DNA from 3 places in the Effusibacillus lacus genome. Region 3 is predicted to be linked to each of the others. Evidence: riboswitches for the same ligand, from Rfam matches in the RefSeq annotation. Region 3 holds a riboswitch; each other region holds the start of a gene.
The links. Region 3 has a riboswitch for cyclic di-GMP ahead of EFBL_RS17905 (ATP-binding protein). Riboswitches for the same ligand answer to the same signal wherever they lie in the genome.
Positions count from the first base shown of each region.

Region 1 (3,235 bases), on a different contig from region 3:
ACCGGCCAAGTCGGCTCCAATGGCTGACACCAACCCCAACGCTTGCCACGGATTGTCTTTCTTGTCGGACTTCTTGGGAGCTTGCACGGTCTTCACCCTCCAATGATATAGAGTCAGAAAAAGCACCGGTGTGAACACTTGCCATCGGTGCTTTCTTTTTACGTACCTGGGGCGGAACGGTGGGACCGCTCCAGATAATCGAGAAACAGTTTGCAGAAATTGTCGGACAGGGACGCGTACAGAGTGGCAGCTCCTTTTTCAAACACTCCGCTTCGGTTATAAACACGTATCCTGTTCGTTATAATCTTGTGCGTTCCTTTTTCGTCCGGGCGTCCGTCCATCGATTCCCGTTGAATCAGACCGAGAATATCTTCGAACAGAATGTGGTAGGTCTGGTCCTCCCGCTGCAGGATAAACTCTTTGGTTGTCAGTTTGTAACCGATTCCTTTCCGAATTTCGGTTCGTTTCAGTTCCCCGGACAGAGATTTCAGGTTAAGAAAGCGGTTCATAGACAGCCCCCTTTTCTATAGGATATGGAGCTTTACGTCATGATATCATGTTTGCCGTATTTGAGAAAGTATTTGATCTTCCCCCCGCGGGCATGGCAATCACAAAAAAAGAGCGACATCCCCAATGTCGCTAGTAACTGCAATTGCACATTTGACTAATCAGTGGGCCGTTGTAAGGCTTGTGTCAGAAAAGCCCTTATTTCTTCAGGTTGGATACCCATTTCCCTGGCGATGAACAGCAGTTGGATCCATTCATCATCCAAGGTGGAATTGCATAATGCCTCACCCGTTACAATCATTCCCTTACCCCTCCACTGCCATAGAATTCCCCACAATTGATTCTATGCGTTTATTAGAGTTTCATTCACATTGTAAAAACCAGGTTAAGCGCAAAGATTGAACAATATTTACGAATAAAGGGCAAGGGCTGGAAAAGAAAAGAGGAGCACTTCCAGGGTACTCCCTCTATTGGGATTCATTGTGTTTATTCTGCAGCCGCCATTTGTTAAACTCAAGAAATTCACGAAATTGCTCTTTGCTGATTCCAGAATCCATTGCCTCCCGGACAAGGGTGAGCCATTCGCGATCCAATGCATCGGAATCTTTAGCAGAATTGGAAAGAATCAGGGTCTGGATATCCACATTCAGGACGGCGGAGATCTTCTCAAGAAATTGAATGGATGGATTGGCTTGAATATCCCGCTCAATGGAACTGAGATATGACTTTGACACACCTGCCCGGTCAGCAAGTTCAGTTAATGAGAGATTCTTTTCTAAACGCAATTGTTGGATTCGTTTCCCGATCACTGACTTGCCTCCTCAATCAGGTTTCATAATTGTTTCGTTCATTATATCATATAGTTGACATTTTTGTAGGCTTACCCAGCAAAAGGCGACAGTGAAGACTGTCGCCTTGTTTCTGTCCCTAATCATCCGGTCAGCTTTTGAATCCCGATAATTCCAATGAGGCCTGTACAAGAAAACTTCTTACTTCCTCCGGTGTAATGCCCATCTCTCGCGCAGTTTTCATCAGGTCTACCCATTCCGGATCCAACGGTAGACTGACAGCTTCCTCGATGGATACCATTTCCCCTTACCCCTCCAATGGTCAGCTCAAATTGCTTTCCAATTGGCAGCCCAGCCATCATAGTATGGAAACCTTAGACCTGTGGCTTTGCGCCCCTGCCTTTCAGTCAGGTTTGCCTTTATCCGGAAGCTTTACCCCAGTAAAATTCTAATTTAAATTATAGTAATTATCAATTAAAAATATTCGAATTATTTCGATTTTGTTCGACGCTTGTTGGTGTCTCAGGTTATGTTCATTATAAGAAACAACAAACGTTCTATATAACTAACAAAATAAAAGATTGGACAAGATTTGTGCACTATAATGAACAAAAACCGTTCTATACAACGAAAAATGAAAGAATTTACGATTTTTGTTTTCTATAAAAGCCGATTATACTTTGAATGCGGGTTCGATAAAACGAACAAGCGGGCTCGCGAAGAAGGTTTAAACCTATTTTGATTAGGTACATACTGAAACTATTGTTCGACAAATCGAACGAGAAAAACTAGGAGGTAAGGAAAATGAGGAAAAAGTTTGCAATCAGTGCAGCAGTGATCACTTCTATGGTAATGGCCAGCGCAGGTTCCGCATTCGCATCCGTGGACCAGAAGCAGAAAGTTGACAGGGAAAGTTACAGCAGCCAGTACGGTGTTGGTGCCATGGTGGGCCAAACCCAAAAAGCACCTGCATTTTTCGGGCAACAACAAATAGCGAACCAAGCTGACGGTCTGGAGCAATCCCAGAAAGCTGACCAGTACAACGATCAGTACCAAGAGGCTGAAGGATTCTTTGTGGGCCAAGAACAACGATCCGGAGAATCGACCGAACAATACCAAATAGCCAACGGTACATACCGTCGCCCGGTATCGGGTTCCCAATCGCAAAAATCGGACAACTGGACTCTGCAAGGTCAATCTGCTGCAGGCGGATTTATCGGTCAGCAACAAAAATCTTCCAACAGCACAGACCAGTTCTCCAAGACAAAGGGACGCAACAATTCGCAGGAGCAAAAATCGGACAACTGGACTCTGCAAGGTCAATCTGCTGCAGGCGGATTTATCGGTCAGCAACAAAAATCTTCCAACAGCACAGACCAGTTCTCCAAGGCAAAGGGACGCAACAACTCACAGGAGCAAAAATCGGACAACTGGACTGAGCAAGATCAATCTGCTGAAGGCGGATTAATCGATCAAAAACAAAAATCTGCCAATGTTACCCAACAAGGTTCTGTTGCGAAAGGTCATGATATCAACCAAAAACAAAATTCGGATGTAACTGTTGTACAATCTCAAAGTGCTTCTACAACAGGTGACTTGATCGATTAAGAGCTATAAAGCTGGTCACAGCATAGAAGAAATTGACTCCATCCCGGAAAAGGATGGAGTTAATTTCTATCAGCCAACTACATATACATCTAAAAAACTCGTAAGAAGACCGAGATTACATGAGGGAGCAGGATAGCAAAATGATTAGAAAAAGTGCAGTAACCGCATTGGTTATGGCTTTCAGTATGGGTTCTCCACTTGCTCATGCGGAAGAAGCCACCCAAACCCAGACAACTGAGACAAGTTTGCCGCAAAGCCAATCAACCGGCACGCCCGAAACGGGTACAACCACCCAAACACAGGAAACACAAATTGAGACAGTTCAAGAACAG
Region 1 covers NZ_BDUF01000020.1:12,174-15,408, forward strand. The annotation lists gene EFBL_RS05115 (AtpZ/AtpI family protein) at 1-96, opposite strand, end outside; gene EFBL_RS05120 (hypothetical protein) at 159-509, opposite strand; gene EFBL_RS05125 (anti-repressor SinI family protein) at 665-808, opposite strand; gene EFBL_RS05130 (helix-turn-helix domain-containing protein) at 975-1,316, opposite strand; gene EFBL_RS05135 (anti-repressor SinI family protein) at 1,447-1,596, opposite strand; cyclic di-GMP riboswitch class I at 1,638-1,723, opposite strand; gene EFBL_RS05140 (hypothetical protein) at 2,100-2,903, shown strand; gene EFBL_RS05145 (hypothetical protein) at 3,044-3,235, shown strand, end outside.
Region 1: another riboswitch for cyclic di-GMP. It lies ahead of EFBL_RS05135 (anti-repressor SinI family protein); the one in region 3 lies ahead of EFBL_RS17905 (ATP-binding protein).

Region 2 (3,235 bases), on a different contig from region 3:
CCGGCGGAACGGCATTTATCCATCCTCAGGTTACAACGAAGCTGATCAATGAATTTAAACGGCTAAGCTACAAGATGGGTGGCGGCAGGGTGTTCCAGGATGAAATCGCAACTGCCGTGGAACAGGACACCTGGCAGGATTTGCTGACGCAAAGGGAAATGGAAATTCTGCGTTTAATGGCGGAAGGAAAAAGCAATCGGAACATTGGGGAAACCCTGTTTATCTCGGAGAAAACGGTGAAAAATCACGTTTCTTCCATACTGGGAAAACTCGGGGTTGATGACCGAACCCAAGCTGTTATTACAGCTGCCCGACGCGGGTGGGTCCGACTCTGACGAACGCCTACATAGGGGCCGGCATATATTGACACCACAAGGGGAGGTGGCAGGTGTGCTGGCCCTTTTGATATGGGCTTTTGCCGTATACGGCTTGATTGTAGGGGTAACCAAACTGGTCCGTTTTTTCTATAGACGTTCCTCGCCAGAGAACCGCCTGACTTTGGTACTGTTGGTGCAGGACGGGGAGAATTACGTGGAGGGACTCCTTCGCACTATCTGCTACAGGGCGTTTCTGTCCAAAAAAGAGATGCGGATTGTGCTGGTGGATACCGGATCCCGGGATACGACCCGGGAAATCATAAGACGCCTGGAAGAAAATGACGCCAGAATCGAACTGGTGGAAAGCAGTCAGGAATTTGATCCGGAGCTGATACGGGCATTGTGGGCAGAAACAGGAACTGAGAGTCCGTTTCTCCTGATCGACCTGCGGGGATATAAAAATAACAGGAAAATAATCCCTTATTTGGCGGTAATTGTCGAATTATAAAGTAATTTCCCGAAAAATAGTCCTACAGTCCTATGTACTATTTTGTCGACATATGTAAAATTTAAGACAAGGAATGAGTCAATCACAAAGGGCAAACCTGATCGAAAGACAGGGACGCAAAGCCATGGGTCTACAGCGAAAGCTATGATCGCCAGGCTGCTGATTGTTCCGGTGAATTGCTCAATCCCACAAAAGGTTTCCTCATTGACCCTTTTGGAATCCCCCTACCCCCCACAACCAAGAGATCCCTCTCCTGAGGGATCTCTTGGTCTGTTTGCCGTTTTTACACATAGTTTACAAAAGCTGCCGGAATTGGGGCGTGTCTTCGGCAGAACCATTAAGGAGTTTAAGGATTCGACCCGCAATCTGCTGCTTGATGACCCCGAACCGGAAAAGAAAGTGTCCTGATCCTGTTGTTCCGACAATTCCCTGCGCTTCTTGAAACATTCCAAGAAGCGCTTTTTGCACTTGTAAGATAAGCGCTAGTATTTGAATTCTTAAGCTAACCTTTATATTTTCTTAATAATTCGATGGTACGTTAAGACTGAGAGGAAGGGAGGAACCACCTGATGCAGAAAATGACCGATTGGGTACGGGGCGGAGACATCACGACATTTTTCTGGGTGAACCATAGTTTGAGATCCTCGCTGCTGGACAAAATAATGCCATGCATCACCCACTTCGGAGGGGCGGTCTGGAGCATTCTGCTGGCACTGGCTTTGCTGCTCTTCGGCAATTCGTTCCTGATGAAGACGGGCGTTCATATGGCTTTGAGTTTGTTGATCAGTCATCTGGTTGTCAGCGTGTGCAAGAAAGTATATCCGCGGCGAAGGCCTTATCAGGCCCTTGAAGATGTATGCACCGGGCGCAAGTTGCTCTGTGACGCGTCATTTCCTTCCGGACACTCGACGGCCGCTTTTTCCATGGCGACCGTGTTGACAATTGCATTTCCCGCTTTTACGGCTGTGTTCTACGGTGTGGCCGTACTCGTGGCTTTATCCCGGGTATATCTCGGTTTGCATTATCCGACTGACATTGCCATCGGTGCAATGCTTGGTACCGTTACCGCATTGGTGATAGCTTAAGGAGGGACCCATGCCGCATTTCGTATTGTTGTCCGAATCGATTGGAGCGGGTCATGACCGGGCTGCCTCCGCGATTGAAGAATCGTTGCTGACATCCTTCCCGGATGCGCGGGTGACGAGACTGAACCTGCTGGATACGTTTCGCCCGCTCACGGCAAAAGTGACTCGCGCCTTGTATCTGGAAACACTGGCCCGGCGGCCGGGCTGGTGGGGGAAATGGTACGAGTGGCAGCGGGAGAAGGAAATGAACGGGTTCAGCCGCCTGATTGTTCACCGTGTGTTGAAAAAAGACGTAGGTTCCTGGTTGAGACGCCTGGCTCCTGATGCGGTTGTCTGCACGCACCCGCTCCCGGCGTGCCTGATCGCGGAAATGAAACGCAAGGGGCTGCAGGTTCCCTTGTGTACAGTCATTACCGATTTTGATATGCACGGATACTGGACACACCAAGGGGTGGATCTCTACTGCGTTCCTGCGCAACCAATCGCAAACGTTCTGCATAAGCGTCTCCGTTATCCCGCAGAAGTCCGGGTGACAGGGATTCCCGTATCCCGTTCGTTTCTGGAAGCGTTATCCGGTTCGGAAACCGCAGAGGGTATCAGACCGGATTCTGAAAACAGAATTCTGATTATGGGCGGAGGCTTGGGAATCGGCGTAACCCCAATGGTCGAGTCGATTGCCGATTCCTGCGGCGCTTGCAAGATCACTGTGGTTTGCGGCCACAATCAGACCCTGCAGGAAGAATTGGAGAGCCGGTACGGACAGAACGGCAACATTACTATATACGGGTACACTAGACAGATTGCCAGGCTGATGGCCCAACATCATGTGCTTGTTACCAAACCGGGCGGCTTGACCGTATCGGAAGCCCTGACCATGAAACTGCCGATGGTGCTGTATACTTCGATACCCGGACAGGAACAGCGAAACGGGGAGCTGATGACCCGGTTGGGAGTGGCTTATTCCGCGGATACACCGGACGAAGCGGCTGATCTGGCTCTTTATCTTGCGGAGAACAAGACGGTTCGGGAAACAATGATCAGACGCATGGAGACCATCCGTCGTCCGAAAGCTGCCGAGGAAATTGCGGAAGCTGTGATGGAGAAAGCGCTGGAACACCGTGGACGGCACTCCCGCCTGCGGATGATCCGGTAAATATGTCAGATATCAAGGGGGGATTGGTTTGCGGATTGCACTGTTTACAGACACGTTTGCGCCTCAAGTTAACGGAGTCACCATGACGCTGAACCGCTTGGTCAACTACTGGGAAAGAAAAGGAATCGAGTTTCTGGTGTTTGCTCCTGACGATGCGGAACGGGTTGAAGAT
Region 2 covers NZ_BDUF01000010.1:11,342-14,576, forward strand. The annotation lists gene EFBL_RS02505 (response regulator transcription factor) at 1-335, shown strand, start outside; gene EFBL_RS02510 (glycosyltransferase) at 391-825, shown strand; cyclic di-GMP riboswitch class I at 906-989, shown strand; gene EFBL_RS02520 (phosphatase PAP2 family protein) at 1,395-1,910, shown strand; gene EFBL_RS02525 (MGDG synthase family glycosyltransferase) at 1,921-3,063, shown strand; gene EFBL_RS02530 (glycosyltransferase family 4 protein) at 3,092-3,235, shown strand, end outside.
Region 2: another riboswitch for cyclic di-GMP. It lies ahead of EFBL_RS02520 (phosphatase PAP2 family protein); the one in region 3 lies ahead of EFBL_RS17905 (ATP-binding protein).

Region 3 (3,235 bases):
TTATTTAACCAGCGGCAAAACCACTTCCACAGTAGTCCCGACGTTGAGTTTGCTTTGAATTCTGATTGTGCCGTTATGCTGCTCAACAATCCGGTAACTGACCATCAAACCCAGACCTGTCCCCTTTTCCTTCGTGCTGTAAAAGGGCTCGCCCAACTTGTCAAGCCTGTCCTCCGGGATTCCAAGTCCGGAGTCGGAGAACCGGATGACCGCAAGATTCGGTTCCGAAACATGCGTGCTGATAGTCAGATTTCCACCATTGGGCATCGCTTCGAACGCGTTCTTTATAATGTTAATAAATACCTGTTTCAACTGTGCTTCCTCACAAAGAATCCAAGGGTTGTCGATCGAGAAATCCCGTTCGATCTGCACATTTCTCATGATTTTTTCAGCCGTAAACAATAGAACCGTATCTTCCAGAAAGGAATGGAGGTTCGTCCTCTTAAAAGAGGTGGAATAGGGTTTGGCCAAAGATAAAAAGTCCCTAATGATCTGGTTCATTCGATCGATTTCTGAAACTATCAAGTCAAAATACTGTTCTTTCATCCGACCGGATTGCATCAATTGTATAATCCCCCTGATCGTTGTCAGGGGATTGCGCACTTCATGGGCGATTCCGGCAGCCAATTGACCCGCGACGGCCAGCTTTTCTGATTTGAGCAGAAGATCTTCAGCTTGTTTCCGCTCGGTTATGTCCACGCAGGACCCGATTACCTCCACCACTTTCCCGTTTCGCTTAATTGGGCGCAAAGAAGCCAGATAGATGATCCCGTTCAGTTCCCCTTCGTAGATCACGTTCTCTTCTCCGTTCCATGCACGGCGGTAATAACTTTCGGTCTTTAAAGCCATGTCTATTGGAACAAAATTTGACAACTCCTTTCCAATCACTTTTTCCGGGACAAACCCGAGCCTGTACATCAATTCCCCGTCATACAGCGTATGAATGAATTTTTCATCCGCCTCCTTGAATTTGAAGGTCATTCCCTGTTGATGGCGGAGTGTATCCTCCAGTTCCTGTTGCGCAAGATACAGGGCTTCTTGAGCCTCTCTGCGCTTTGTGAGTTCTTTGGTAAATGCGGAAGAAAAGTAAATGATCGTAATGGATGCGATTGCCAAAAAAGAAATTTCATCCAGCCATTCCTGAATCTCCTGATGCCTCATTAAACGGGGGAGAATAATGGTGTACATGATTACGGGAATAAGCAGGGTCTTTAGAGGTCCGAAAAATTCACCGGTTGTAACACTTCCCGTAACCGTTTTTTTCACACCGGCCATCAGTATGTGATTAGCAAGTTCAAAAACAGACGCAATCGCAAACGCCTGGATGTAAGGATTGAGGTAAGCCGTATACCCCATCACTTTGTAAGCAAGCAGGAATGAAAGATAATACATGCCAATGCTGACCGTATAGCGAAACCATTTAATTTTTTTGAAAGACTTTGCATTCTTCCAAAAAGCAAACAATAGGCCGATAATACATGACAACATGCATGCAGAAAGACCAAATTGAAACAGTATCAACAAGCAACCAATGGAACCAGCCTCATACTCAATTCCGCTGGGCAATTTGACAGGAAACAGATCCCAAACAATGACCAGCCCTATGAGCAGCAGATAAAAAAACCAGTTGCTAATCTCGAAATCAATGATCGTCTCCCAGACAGCATATATGGCTACAAGACTTAGAACGTATGTATACAAATTTCTTTCCTTCATGCTGTCTCCCCTCTCAAAATAGGATCCGATCAGATGGTGCCGATAAGTTAAATAATAACACTTATAGAAAAAATTAAAAAGAGAGAATCGGGTTTATCCGATTCTCTCTTGACCGGCAACCTACTAGAACCATGGTTGCCCATAGGTAATCAAGATCGCGAGTGCGTTGAGAGCTGTAAACATGCCTGCTTTGAAAGCTGTTCTCATGATGTCCCCTCCTTTCGGCAACTGGCTGGCTTCGTAGTTTCCTACCGTAGCCCCTGTAGTTTTGCGTCCTCCGGTTTCCCGAAGTTTGCCGTTGTCGGCCACAAAGAGTGGCATTCCATATATTCGTCAGGTGAGAAACCCTTTCCTTTTTACCCGGCCAATCGCATTCCGGAAGACGAATTCCGTGCACTTCATAACAAAAAGACGCCCAAATGGCGTCTTTTGGCGTCTTTTGTATATACAAGATTACTTCTGGGTCATCCATTTCGGTTTTCCGAACCCTTTAAACTGGCTGTCGATGGTTTGCTCGAACTCTTTGGATTCAATGGCTGCCTTGAGGTCTTTGGTAAATTGGGCCTCCAGGTCTTTGGTTTTGACAACCAGCTGGTTCCGGTAATCATCAGGCATATTTTCCAACTTTAATGCTGACAAGAGATCCATCTTGGCTGCCAGAGCAAAGTTCCCCGGTACGGCAGAAAGATCGGCACTGTCGACTGCACGGGGCAGTTGGGCGGCCTCCAGCGGTTTGATGTTCAGTTTCTTCGGATTCTCTGCGATGTCTTTCTCAGAAGCTTTGGAAACATCGACATCCTTCTTGATCTTGATCAAGCCGGCATCCTGCAGCAGCAGCAACGTTCTGGCCAGGTTTGTGGGATCGTTGGCGATCGCAATCGTGCTTCCCTCTTTGATCTCATCCAGAGATTTGAACTTCTTCGAATAAAGTCCCATCGGAGCCGTCGGAACACTGATTACGGCAGAAAGATCCAGTCCCTTGTCTGCGGAGAACTTCTTCAGGTAGACAATATGCTGAAACAGATTGGCATCCAGGGAACCATTGGCCAGAGCCAGGTTCGGTTGAATGTAATCGCCAAACTCCACGACCTCGATCTTATATCCTTTCTTCTCCATGATAGGCTTGATAGCCTTTGATACCATGTCACTGTAAGGACCGGCCGTAGCACCAATCTTCAACTCTTTCTTTTCAGCCGGCTTGGCATCCGGTTTGGCGGCTGGTTCGGTTTTCCCGCCACCGCAGCCTGTCACTAAAGAGGCTGATAGTCCCAGTACAGCAAGTAAACTCCAGATCTTTTTCATGTTTCCTCTCTCCCATTCTTTTGATGTATTGTATGATTACCGCTTGTCCACTTTGCTTCTTGTCCAGTCACCCAGGTATTGAATGATTTGCACAAGCGCGATCAGAACAAAAACGGTTAACAACATAATTTCGTTTTCGTAACGGTAGTACCCGAAACGGATGGCCAGGTCTCCAATTCCTCCGCCACCCACGATGCCTGCCATGGCCGAAAACCCG
Region 3 covers NZ_BDUF01000109.1:1,692-4,926, reverse strand. The annotation lists gene EFBL_RS17905 (ATP-binding protein) at 1-1,716, opposite strand; cyclic di-GMP riboswitch class I at 1,937-2,023, opposite strand; gene EFBL_RS17900 (MetQ/NlpA family ABC transporter substrate-binding protein) at 2,170-3,018, opposite strand; gene EFBL_RS17895 (methionine ABC transporter permease) at 3,055-3,235, opposite strand, start outside.